Regions from separate parts of the Zestomonas ipomoeae genome, predicted to be linked through region 1. Evidence: riboswitches for the same ligand, from Rfam matches in the RefSeq annotation. Region 1 holds a riboswitch; each other region holds the start of a gene.

Region 1 (4,168 bases):
CCCAGCGCGGACGCAGGAACGCGCCGGCGAGGAAGAACACCGCCCAGGACGCACTGGGCAGGTTGACCGTGGCGAAGTGCTGGCCGCGGGTCATGGCCATCAACAGCGCCAGGGCGAGGCCAATCGCCAGCTGGGCACGGGGGGATAGCGTGATGAGCATCGGTGTTCTCCTCTCGGGTTAGGTCAGAGCGCCTGGTAGCGCACGGTGAAGTAGACCGCCTGGCCCGGCTGATTGAAGCCGTCGACGGTCTGGTAGTCGGCATCCAGCAGGTTGGCCACGCGGGTCTGCAGCCGCCACTCCGGGTTCAGCCGGTATTCGCCGCGCAGGTCGAGGGTGGCGAAGCCGGACAATTGGTTCTGGTTTTCCAGGTCGTCGTAGGCCGAGTTCTGCGCATGCAGGCTGGCGCCGACGCTGAAGTCGCCGATGGCGCGGTCGACATCCAGGTTGAACAGCTGGCTGGGACGGCGGTTGAGGTCCTTGCCGTAGTAGGCGGTCCCTCCGCTCGAACGTTGCGAGCGGTTCTCCGCGTCCATCAAGGTGTAGTTGGCGCTCCACTGCCAGCCGAGCAGCTCGCTGCCGACCAGCAATTCCAGGCCACGGATGCGCGCCTGGTCCACGCCCTCGGCGCGGAACTGGCCGTTGCCGCCGCGCACCGTGGCGATCAGGTTATCGATCTCCGTGCGATAGGCGTTCACCGCCCAATGGCCCCAGCCGTGCCGCCCGGACAGGCCGAGTTCGATGCTCTCGGACTCCTCGGCCTGCAAATCCGGGTTGCCGAAGCCGGGGAAGTACAGTTGGTTGAAGGTCGGCGCCTTGAATGCCGTGCCGTAGCTGGCCGTCACACGCAACTCATCGCTCAGCGCGTAACCCCAGGCCAGGTTGCCGGTGTCGTGGGTGCCGAACTGGTCGTTGTCGTCGCGGCGCAGGGACAGTTGCCAGTCATGGCGACCGTGTCCGCCCAGGTACTGGACGAAGGCCCCCTTGTTGTCCCGCGAGTCCTCGGCGTAGGCGGTGGTGCCATTGACCTCGTCGCGCTGGTAATCCAGGCCGAGGACCAGGCTGTGATCCTCGGCCAGGCGCAGGTCGTTCTGCCAGCTGAAGGTGTCGCGCCGGCTGTCGAAGCGCGAGTCGAAGTGGCCGTCCAGATTGCTGTCGGACTTGTCCTCGCTGCGACCGGCCTGCAGGGTCACCAGCAAGGGCTCCAGCGGAGCGAAGCGCGCACTGCCGCCGATGACCTTCTGCACGCCGTCGGCGTTGGCACCGAAGCCGGCGGTGCGCTTGCGATTCACCTGGTCGTAGTCGTTGTGCGACTTGGCTTGCAGCAGGTTACCGCTGAGCTCGAGGCCATTGTCGAAGCGATAGCCGCCGTTCAGCGCCAGGGCCAGGTTGCGGTAGCCATCGGCGTCGCTCTCATAGCCGCTGGCGCCCGGCTCCTTGGCGTTGATGCCGTCGGTATCCAGGCCGCTAAGGCCCAGGTTATACCAACCCTCGCTGCCGCCACCGGCGATCCCGGCACTACCGCTGTAGCTATCGTGGGTACCGTAGCCGGCGGAGAAATACGGCCGGTGGCCACGGCCTTCGCCCTTGCGGGTGAAGATCTGGATCACCCCGCCGATGGCCTCGGAGCCGTACAGGCTGGAACGCGGGCCGCGCACCACTTCGATGCGCTCGATCAGCTCCACCGGCAGGTCCTGCAGGGCGGCGCCGCCGGAAGTCACTGAGCCGATCTTGATGCCATCGATCAGCACCAGCACATGGTTGGAGTTGGTCCCGCGCATGAACAGCGAGGTGGCCTTGCCCGGCCCGCCGTTGCTGGCGAGGGAGACACCGGGCACCCGCTTGAGCAGCTCCGGCAGCGACTGCGCCTGGCTGCGCTCGATGGCCTCGCGATCGATCACGCTGACCGCAGCGAGGCTCTGTTCGGCCGTCTGCGCGGTGCGGGTGGCGGTCACCACCTGGTCGTCGAGGTCGATGGACTGGCCGGCATGGGCCAGGGGAAACAGGGAAATGCCGAGCAGCACACAGGCTGCCGATCCCGCATAAGGCTTGCGAATCAAAATGGGTTCTCCGTCGTGCCACCCGCGCGACATTGGCTGGGACAGGCAAGCGGAGAAAAAGGGCGTACGAGCCACGGGACAAGACAGTCCGTACGCCAAGCAAAGCCCTCCGCGATGCCATGGACTGCGACAGGCCGGTCTCCGGGCTCGCGAGTGAACCCGAAGGTTCCAACCGCGCCTTCCCATGCGTGAGCACAGTGGCTGTGGATGCGGTTGTTGACTCGCCTACCGTTGCGGGGGCAGCGCCGGAATCGGACCGGCTTCCCTGTTTCACCCCTCCAGCCATGGCTGAGGGGCACCTGTAGCAAGGCGCGCAGGTTAGAGGCAGAACCTCGGCCAGTCAACGGCAAGCCCCGTTGCTGACGGACACCGGACGCTACGAGGCCTGCAGCGGATCAATGACGAGGCATGAAACCAGCCGGCTTGCCTGACAGCCAATCGACGAACTGGCGTATGCGCGGGTCGCCAAGAATGGCCTCGCGAGTGTTGTAGGTCAGCGCCAGCTCCTTCTCGCTGAAGGTCTTGTGCAGGTGGTTGTGACAGGCACGGCAGACCCAGAGGGTGGCGGTGATGCGTTCGCTCCTGGCATAGCGTTTGCGCACATAGGGCTTGTCGTGCAGGGCCTTGGGGATCAAGTGGTGGCGCGTCAGCGGGGCATTGCGCCCGCAAAGCTCACAGGCGTCGGGTTGCGGCGGCAGGCGAATCGGTTCGGGCATGGCGGCTGGCTTGGAAGATGCCGCGACGCGCATGGGCTGCGCGTCGCGGTTGGCGATCAGCGTTTACGGCAAAGGGTCAGGCCGTCGCCGATCGGCAGCAGCGACAGGTCGACACGGGGATCGTCCTTGAGCTTGAGGTTCAGCGCCTGGATGGCGCGGGTATCAGGGTCCGCGGGCTCGGTTTCGAGCACCCGGCCGTCCCACAGGGTGTTGTCGAAGAGAATCAGGCCGCCGGGGCGCAGTAGCTCCAGGCAACGTTCGTAATAGGATGCATAGCCGGTCTTGTCGGCATCGATGAAGGCCAGGTCGAAGCACCCGCCCTGCCCTTCCTCGAGCAGCCCGTCGAGGGTTTCCAGCGCTGGCGCCAACCGCAGTTCGACACGCGCTTGCAGTCCCGCCTCGTGCCAATAGCGCCGGGCAATCTCACCATATTCGGCGGAAATGTCGCAGCAGATCATCTGGCCGTCCTGCGGCAGCGCCTCGGCCATGCACAGGGCGCTGTAGCCGGTGAAGGTGCCGATTTCCAGCAGCCGGCGGGCGCCGCTCAGCCTGACCAGCAGAGCCATGAACTGCCCCTGCTCGGGGGCGATCTGCCAGCGTGCCACCGGCAGCTTGGCGGTTTCCTCGCGCAGGCGCCGCTGCAAGGGCGTCTCCCGCAGGGAAACGGCGAGCAGGTAGCGATAGAGGTTGTCGTCGAGGTTGAGGGTACGGTTGGTCATGAGTGGCTCCCTGCGCTTTGCGGTTTCGACCCGGTGTCTCGGGCAACGTTAGGGGTTGTGGGCCAGCGGCGCACTGCCCAGCACGCGTTTGGCCTTCAGGTAGCTGTTCTGCCAGTAGCGATCGGCGAGGCTGTCCAGACGTACGGTGCCGCCGCTGGACGGCGCGTGCACGAAGCGCCCCTCGCCGACATAGATGCCGGCATGGCTGACCCGACCGCCGCCACCGGTGGCAAAGAACAGCAGGTCGCCGGAGCGCAGCGATTCGCGACCGACGCTGGGCACGCCCATGGCGATCAGCTCGCGGGTCGAACGCGGCAGACTGATGCCGGCGGCATCGCGGTAGACGTAGCCGATCAGGCCGCTGCAATCGAAACCGGAGTCCGGCGTATTGCCACCGTAGCGATAGGGCGTGCCGACCAGGCCGAGGGCGCGGAACAGCACGTCGTCGGCGCGCCCTTCGGCGACATCGCCGGCAGGGGGATGGTACTGGACCGAAGGGGGAGCAGGCGCCCGGCCGCTACAGGCGCCGAGCAGCAGGATGAAGACGAGAAGGGTGACGCGGGCCTTGGCAGGCATGGGCAAACGGTCCTGAGGACTGGTTGCGCCCTACTCTGCCGGCTGCGCCGCGCGGGTGCAAGCCCGTGCGCGGCATCGCTCAGGGATTGCGCGGGGTCG
Region 2 (4,168 bases), on a different contig from region 1:
CCGCGCACCCCTACGGAGTCGGGGGAAGATACCAGCTCATGGTTATGCGCAAAAGTGATGTTTGAGTATATGGTAAGAACGTTAAAGCCTAAGCAAACGGCAATGCATAACTCCCGGCTTGAGGGAGCGGCGGGCTTGGTCTTAACTGCTCAAGGACGTGCAACTCATAACCACAACAACAGGGGAAGCCATGAACGATCAGATCGAGCCGGACAACCGAGACAGCGTGGTCGATGCCTTTGCCATTCTGGCGTTGATCGTGTTGGTGGTGTCGACCGCGGTATTCTGGGTCAGCCAGCAGTAGCCACTATTCACGCCGAACGCCGGAGCGGTTACCCACCGCCTCCGGCGTTCCTGCGTCTACAGCCCGGATAAATGCAGGACCAGCTTGACCACGCCGAAGATCGTCAGCACGAACAGCCCGGTGAACAGTACACCGAGAATGACGAAATGGCTGGGTTTGCCGCGAGAGAAGTCCCGCGCGCGGTTCTTTCCGCTCTGCACGCCAAGGGCGGCGGCCAGCACGCTTTGCAGCATTTCCCCGAAGCTCAGTGGTTGGTCCTGATGGTCATTGTCGCGTTCTTCACTCATGGGTGCCTCCTGTAAGCCACCCTGAGCCTAGCTGCTCTTGGGCTAAAGCTCGATGTGAATCCAGCCGCGCTTCTGCCACATGAAGGCGAAAATAGCCGATGCCAGCCCACGCTGCAGGATCTGCAGGCTCCAGATCGCCAGCAAGCCATAGCCCAGCACCGGGCCGATCAGGTACGCCAGCGGCAAGAAGAACAGCCACTGATTGCCCAGGCTTACCGCCATCACCGTGCGGTTGGCCCCGGCACCGAGCAAGGCCTGGGTGAGCACCAGGGCGGTGGCGTCGATGACCATGCCCAGGCCGGTCAGGCGCAGGGGCCAGGTACCTAGTTCGAGCAGGTGCGGATCGCTGACGAACAGCCGCAGGATCAGGTCGGGAAACAGCCAGAACGGCGTGCCCAGCAGCGCCAGGCCCAGCGCTGCCACCTTGACCACGTCCCAACCCCAGCGATGCGCGGCGGCGAAGTCCCTCTCGCCCATGCTCTGGCTGACGAGGGTGGTGGCGGCCATGCCCAGGCCGATGCCGGGCAGGATCAGGAACAGCGCCAGGTTGATCAGCACATGGGCCACCGCCAGTTCGGCGGTACCGATCTGGCCGATGATCCAGAACAGCGTGGTGATGCCGGTGGCGAAGAAGAACTGCTGCAACGAGTTGGGCAGCGACAGGCGGAGCAGCACGCGCAGGTCGATTTCCTTCGGGCGACGACTGAGAAAACCCTGGTCGCGGGCGCTGCGCCAGGTCTGCATGGCGTAAATCAGCGAGCCCAGGTACAGCGCGATGCTGGTGCCCAGTCCGGAACCTGGCGCACCCATCGCCGGCAGGCCGAACAGACCGTGGATCAGGCTGTAGCTGATGCCGACGTTGGCCAGGTGCATGACCACCAGGGTGCGCATGTATACCCCGGAACGGTGGCTGCCGTTCCAGTAACCGCGAAAGGAGAAATTCAGCCCGACGGCGAAGATCGCCAGGGTGCGCCACTCGAAGTAATCGATGCCGATGCGAAGTACTTCTGGATCGTCGGACAGCACTCCAATGATGGCGGCGGCCTGCCACCAGCAGAACAGCGTCAGTGGCAGGGCCAGGCCGAGGGCGATCAGCAGGCCCGCGTTGAGCGGCGCTGCCAGTTCCGCGACGCGGCCTTCGCCGCGCCGGCGTGCCACCAGGGCTTGCACCCCGGCGCCGAGGCCCATCACCAGGGCGATGGCCATGAAGTTGGCATAGCTGCCGATGCCGACGCCGGCAAGGGATTTTTCCCCCAGGTGGCCAACCATGGCTGCGTCGATCAGGTTCAGCAGGCTTTGGCTTAGCATGCCGCCGATGATCGGCAGGCCGAGGGTGAGGATGTGCTTGAGTCGCTGTCGTTCGAACATCAAAACGGACCGGCAGTGAAGGAGTGGCGATCAGGTCGCACCGGGCTATTGGGCTCGACGAAAATGCCGGCGCCCGCTGCCGCCGGTACAGCGGGCCGGCCATCTTACCAGCCGGCAGGCGCTTCGTGCGGCTGCCATTCAAGGCTCGCTTGAACTTGGCATGGACGGCGCGTAAGGTGGCGCCCGGTCCAGCCCTGGCGGCTGGCGAATGGAGAGCGCGGTGCCCGGATCAAGGTCCGGGGTAAATGGGAATCCAGTCCAAGCTGGAGCTGCCCCCGCAACGGTGAGTCGATTGTCGACCAAGCCCGACACCAGCCCGCTCTCCCAAGGACAGTCGCGGTGGGCGGCTTGCCCGGCATTCCGTTGCCAGCCGCGTCCTGCGGCTGGCCTGCCGTGCTGTCTGCCACTCGCCCCATTAACTGGAGAGGGCATGACAGCTCGTATCGCGCGCGTCACGCTGTTGGTACTGCTGGCGCTGGCGCCGTCCCTGACCCGGGCGGCGCAGATCAACGCCATCGTTTCGCAATACAGTGCCGCGGAATTCGCTGCGGCCGCCGCGCTGTTTCAGCGGCAGCATCCGCAGCAGCGCATCAGTGCGCGCACATCGGAACAGCTCAACGAACTGGACGACCGTGCCCTGGCCGAGTGGCTCGGCACTGCCCAGGTGGTGTTCGGCGCGGGTGTCTTCGGTAGCGAGGTGGAGCGCCTGCGACCGCTGCTGGCGGGCGCGCCAACGGCCGACCTGTTCATTCTGCACAGCGACCATGACCTGGTGCGTCTGAGCCGTGGCCATGGACAGCCACTGTTCGCTTCCCGTGAGCAGGCCGAGCGTCTCGGGGCGCAGAAGCCGGATGGCGATCTGGGCGAGTGGTTGCAGCGCCAGCGCACTCGCTATCCGCAGCAGGCCGACTGGCTCGATGCGCGTGGCTACTGGCTGGCGGGCGGGGTGGAGAACATGGCCGCCTTGCTCGGCTGGCTGGCGGCGCGGGCAGATGCCTCGGTGACGGTTGCGCCGCCGCAAGCGCGGGCGAGCCTGCGCTTCTATCAGGATGGGCAGGTCCGCCAGGCCGACCAGTTGCAGTGGCAGGGGGACGCGTTGGTGGCCGTCGTCGACCATGGGCGTGCCGACCGGGCCGGCGACCAAACCCTGAACGACGCACTGTGCCAGGCCTTGCAGGGAGCCGGGCTGGCGTGTGTCAGCCTGTTCGCCGACTGGGGGAAGGGCTCGCTGGAGGCGGTGCGCTGGCTGCAGCAGGCCGAGCATCCGCCCCTGGCGGCGGTCGTCGTGCTGCAGGACTTCGTGATCGGCGGTGGCGAGCACCGCGAGCAGGTGACCAACCTGCTGGGCCAGTTGGACGTGCCTGTGCTCAAGGGCGTGCGCCTGGAAGATCGCAGCGAAGTCGCCTGGCAACTCTCCAGCGACGGACTGCCGCGGGACAAGGTGCACTACCAGATCGCCATGCCGGAGCTGCAGGGCACCAGCCAGGCCATGGTGCTGTCGGCCTGGCGTGATCAGCAGAGCGATCCGGTGACCGGCATACGCTTCGCCATCGGCGAGCCTTTGGCGGCCCAGGTAGCGGCGATGACCGCGCGCATCCAACGCTGGCAGCGCCTGCAGCGCATGGCCAATGCCGACAAACGGGTGGCGCTGATCTACTACAACCATCCGCCGGGTCGCCACAACATCGGCGCCGATAATCTCGATGTGCCGCAGTCGCTGTTCGAAATCCTCCAGCGCCTGCGGGCTGAAGGCTATGACACCGGGCCGTTGCCGGAATCGCCCACCGCGCTGCTCGAGCTGTTGCAGGCGCGCGGGGTGAACCTGCCGGAACAGGGCGACGCCCTGGCCGAAATGAGCCGTAAGGTGCAAACCATGGATGGGGCGGCTTACCGCGCATGGTTCAAGACACTGCCGGCGGCCTTGCAGGCGGAAATGGTCCAGGGCCCGCTCGGCTATTGGAATGCGCAGTTGCGGCGCGCTTTGCACGCCTCGCAGATCGAGGTCGCGGCGGACATCTTGGCCAACGGTTCCAGTGAGTTGCACCACGTGCTGGATGGCGTCGTGCATCCGGCGCGGGCACGTGCCCTCGACCTGCTGGCGCAACTGGAGGCGCTCTACCGGCGTGCCCTGGCGCAGCCCGGCGAAGCCGACTGGGCGCAGGCGCAGCAACTGGTGGCCGCCCTGGCGGCCACCGGCATCGAGGGGCTG
Region 3 (4,168 bases), on a different contig from region 1:
AGCTGACGCTGGCCTTCGAGCAGCAGGCCGTTGCGGCGGGTGTCGTCGAGGTTGACGTTGGCGCCTGGGAATCCGAACGCAAAATCCGGCCCGGGGGCTGCGCTATCGAAAGCGATCTCGTTTTTGAGGGCGAGGCGATAGAGCGTCAGTTGGTAATGCTGAATAGCATCTTGCCATTCGATCCCAGTCTCCCAGGAGGTACCGGTCTGTGGTTTGAGGAAGTTCGTTCCGGGAATGGTGTAACCGTTATCGTCGACATTGGCGAAGCGCAGTACGTCCTCGCGCTTGATGAACATACGGACGTACTCGTTTGCCTGCCAGCTTAGGCCGAGGCTATTGCTGTCCTCCCTGTCGGTGTGCGTGAGCCCTTTGCCTTTGTTGCGATCTTCCGTTTCGCTGGTGCGGTAGCCGACGGTCAGGAGTACGTTGCCGCCGAGCGGCTGGCTCAGTTGGGTGTACCAGTCGCGTTGGGTTTGCCGAAAGAGCGTCGCGCCAAAGCCGGAAACACGTTCGTAGTCGCTGGTGATGTGATCGTGGCCGAAAAGCCACTCGCTACGGCCCAGGGTGCTATCCCAGCGAGCCGTCAGGCGCGGGCTGAACGTCTCGACTCGGGTGTCCTGGACGAGGGGTTGCGACAGGTAGGCCACCGAATCGCTGTCCCGATAGCTGTAGTCGAAGTTCGCTGTCCAGTGCTCTCCCAGCGCCTGCTGCAGTGCGAAGCGGTTGACCTCTGTCTTGCTGTCGTTGAAGTCGCGGGGCTTGACGGTGGCCTTGCGATCCGCCCGGCGCTGGGCTTCGCTGAGCGCGCCGGAAAGGCGCAGTTCATCGTCGATGGTCTGGTATTCATAGAGCAGCCAGCCGCTGTCGTGGTCGTAGCGCAGGCGGCTGAACAGGTTGCTGTAGCTGGCATTGTTGTTGTCGCGATAGCCGTCCGAATGGCGGGCTTCGCCGCTGCCGTAGAGGGAGAAACCGCCGCCCAACTGGGCGAAGGCGTGGCCACGATAGGCTTCCAGGTCGTGGCTGCCGCGGCTGGTTTCCACATAGGCTTCGTTTTCGCTCGGGCGGCGGGTGATGATATTCACCACCCCGCCTACTGCCTGGTCGCCATAGAGCACGGTGCCGGCGCCGCGAATGATCTCGATGCGCTCGATATTGCCCAGCGGTACGCTATTGAGGTCGGCGGCTTCCTGGGAGGGATTGTTCAGTCGGCGCCCGTCCACCAGTATCAGGGTGTTGTTCACCGCGTTCGCTCCAAAGCCTCTGAGGCTCAGGGTCACACGGTTGCCGTCGCCGAAGATGTCCTGGATCTGCAACCCCGCCTGGGTCCGCAGCACATCCACCAGACTGCTGGCGGCGCTGGTCTCGATCTGTTCGCGGGTGATCACGGCGACGCTGGCGGGCGCCGGTGCTTGCAGGGGCGTGGCGCGGGTGACAACCAGGGGAGCTGCCTGGTAGGGCTCATCGGCAGCCAGGCCCAGGCCGGGGGCCAGGGCGACGGCGAGGGCAAGGCGGGACAGTTTCATGGTCGATCCTCAAAAGCAAGACGGAAAACTTTCGAGGAGGGCAGGGCAAGGGCAGGGGCACGGAAAACGCCAGGGCGGCAGCCTGCGCTTGACGGTGGAGCCCTCCGCAACACCAGTCGCATCGTGCCGAGGCAGGTCTCCGGGCTGCCGACACGCACCTCCCCGCCTTCCCAGGCGCCTTGCCCAGTGGCTCATCGAGAAAGCGGCGACCCGTGAGGGTCGCGGTCGGTTACCGTTGCGGGGGCAGCGCAGGCCTTTCACCTGCTTCCCGTTTAACGCCGCGCCTGTCGGCAGCGGCGACCTCGGCCAATCTGAATGCCGCGCACCTTAAGGCGCGGCAAGGGAAAACACAAGAAAGCCGGCGAGGCTTGCGTTGTGCAGCCTGTCTGTAGGGGCGAATTTATTCGCCAATGCAGTCCGTCAGGCGAATAAATTCGCCCAAACAATCGTGCCTCGCCCCGCCTTACGGGAGGGCCTTGATCTGCGCGGGTTCGAGCAGTGCCAGGCGTTCGCGTACCGCGGTCTCGATACCGGCGGCGTCGAGGCCGCATTCGGCGAGCATCTGCGCCGGCTTGGCGTGCTCGACGTAGTAGTCCGGCAGACCCAGGTTGAGCACCGGTTTGAGCAGGTTCTCACGGGCGAGCAGCTCGTTGACCGCGCTGCCGGCGCCACCCATGACGCTGCCTTCCTCGATGGTCACCAGCAGAGCGTGGGACTGTGCCAGCTCGAGCACCAACGCCTCGTCCAGCGGTTTGACGAAGCGCATGTCGGCGACGCTGGCGTCCAGGCGGTCGGCCACCCTCAGTGCTTCGCCCAACTGCACGCCGAACACCAGGAAGGCGACGTTCGCACCGCGGCGCCGCACGATGCCCTTGCCGATTTCCAGCGGCTCCAGGCCAGGCTCGATGGCCGCGTTCGGCCCGCTGCCGCGCGGATAGCGCACCGCTGCCGGCCCCTCGTAGTGGTAGCCGGTGGTGAGCAGGCGACGCAGTTCGTTCTCGTCGCTGGGGGTCATCACCAGCATGCCGGGAATGCAGCGCAGGTAGGCGATATCGAAGCTGCCGGCGTGGGTCGGGCCGTCTTCGCCGACCAGGCCGGCGCGGTCGATGGCGAACAGCACGTCGAGGTGCTGCACGGCGACATCGTGGACCAGTTGGTCATAGGCGCGCTGGAGGAAGGTCGAGTAGATCGCCACCACCGGCTTGGCGCCCTCGCAGGCCATGCCGGCAGCCAGGGTCACGGCATGCTGCTCGGCGATGGCGACGTCGAAATAGCGCTCCGGAAAGCGCTCGCTGAAGGTCACCAGATCCGAGCCTTCCTTCATCGCCGGGGTGATGCCGGTCAGGCGCGGGTCCTGTTCGGCCATGTCGCACAGCCACTGGCCGAACACATTGGAGTACTTCGGCCCGCCGGCCTTCTTCGGCTCGGCGCCCTGCGGCTCGAGCTTGGTGATGGCGTGGTAGCCGATCGGGTCGGCCTCGGCCGGGGCGAAACCCTTGCCTTTCTTGGTCACCACATGGAGGAACTGCGGGCCTTCCAGGTCGCGCATGTTGCGCAGGGTGGTGATCAGCGTCGGCAGGTCGTGGCCGTCGATGGGACCGATGTAGTTCCAGCCCAATTCCTCGAACAGGGTGCCGGGCACCAGCATGCCCTTGGCGTGTTCCTCGGTCTTGCGGGCGATCTCCCAGGCGCCGGGTAGGCGCGAGAGCACCTTCTTGCTGCCTTCGCGCATGCTGGCGTAGGTGCGGCTGGAGAGGATCTTGGCCAGGTAGTTGGACAGTCCGCCGACGTTATTGGAGATCGACATGTCGTTGTCGTTGAGCACCACCAGCATGTCGGCGCCGACGTCGGAGCCGTGGTTGAGAGCCTCGAAGGCCATGCCGGCGGTAAGGGCGCCGTCGCCGATCACCGCCACCGTCTTGCGCTTCTCGCCCTTGAGCTTCGCGGCAATGGCCATCCCCAGGGCGGCGCTGATGGAGGTGCTGGAATGGCCGACGCCGAAGGTGTCGTACTCGCTCTCGATGCGCCGCGGGAAGGCGGCGATGCCGTCCTTCTGCCGCAGGCTGTGCATGCGCTCGCGGCGGCCGGTGAGGATCTTGTGCGGGTAGGCTTGATGGCCGACGTCCCAGACCAGCCGATCGTCGGGTGTATCGAAGACGTAGTGCAGGGCGATGGTCAGTTCGATCACGCCGAGGCCGGCGCCGAAGTGCCCGCCGGTCTGGCCGACCGTGTAGAGCAGGTCTTGGCGCAGTTCGTCGGCCAGGGTCTCCAACTCCGCTTCCCCCAGGCGGCGCAGCTCGGCCGGCATCGCTGCACGGTCCAGCAGGGGCGTTAGCGGTCGCTCGCGGGGGATCTCAAGGAACGTCTTGGGCATCAGGCGAATCGTTATAGGCGTAAAAGAATGCGGCAGTTTACCCGAAAAAGGTTGCTGCAAGCGTGCGAACGCGGCTGAGGCCGGTAGCCGCAGGGGCCGGATCGGCGCCGCGGCGGTGCGCCCCGGCCGCGACCGGCCCAGCCCATTCACCAGGTATCGACGAACGGTCGCTTCTTGCCGCTGCGGGCCGCTGGGCGCGGGGTGGCATCCAGCCCGCGCAGCAGCCAGGCGCGGGTTTCCGCTGGGTCGATCACCGCATCGATCTCCAGAT

Evidence for each region. Region 1 has a riboswitch for cobalamin ahead of btuB (TonB-dependent vitamin B12 receptor). Riboswitches for the same ligand answer to the same signal wherever they lie in the genome.
Region 2: another riboswitch for cobalamin. It lies ahead of ACWKV7_RS11165 (cobaltochelatase subunit CobN); the one in region 1 lies ahead of btuB (TonB-dependent vitamin B12 receptor).
Region 3: another riboswitch for cobalamin. It lies ahead of ACWKV7_RS05890 (TonB-dependent receptor); the one in region 1 lies ahead of btuB (TonB-dependent vitamin B12 receptor).

The regions. Positions count from the first base shown of each region.
Region 1 covers NZ_JBSKHQ010000001.1:774,605-778,772, forward strand. The annotation lists gene ACWKV7_RS03495 (hypothetical protein) at 1-160, opposite strand, end outside; gene btuB (TonB-dependent vitamin B12 receptor) at 184-2,058, opposite strand; cobalamin riboswitch at 2,174-2,376, opposite strand; gene ACWKV7_RS03505 (hypothetical protein) at 2,454-2,774, opposite strand; gene ACWKV7_RS03510 (class I SAM-dependent methyltransferase) at 2,831-3,493, opposite strand; gene ACWKV7_RS03515 (C40 family peptidase) at 3,542-4,069, opposite strand; gene ACWKV7_RS03520 (C40 family peptidase) at 4,149-4,168, opposite strand, start outside.
Region 2 covers NZ_JBSKHQ010000008.1:69,912-74,079, forward strand. The annotation lists gene ACWKV7_RS11155 (DUF2970 domain-containing protein) at 361-591, opposite strand; gene ACWKV7_RS11160 (MATE family efflux transporter) at 634-1,959, opposite strand; cobalamin riboswitch at 2,160-2,293, shown strand; gene ACWKV7_RS11165 (cobaltochelatase subunit CobN) at 2,390-4,168, shown strand, end outside.
Region 3 covers NZ_JBSKHQ010000003.1:46,524-50,691, reverse strand. The annotation lists gene ACWKV7_RS05890 (TonB-dependent receptor) at 1-1,523, opposite strand, end outside; cobalamin riboswitch at 1,637-1,843, opposite strand; gene dxs (1-deoxy-D-xylulose-5-phosphate synthase) at 1,987-3,897, opposite strand; gene ACWKV7_RS05880 (carboxyl transferase domain-containing protein) at 4,044-4,168, opposite strand, start outside.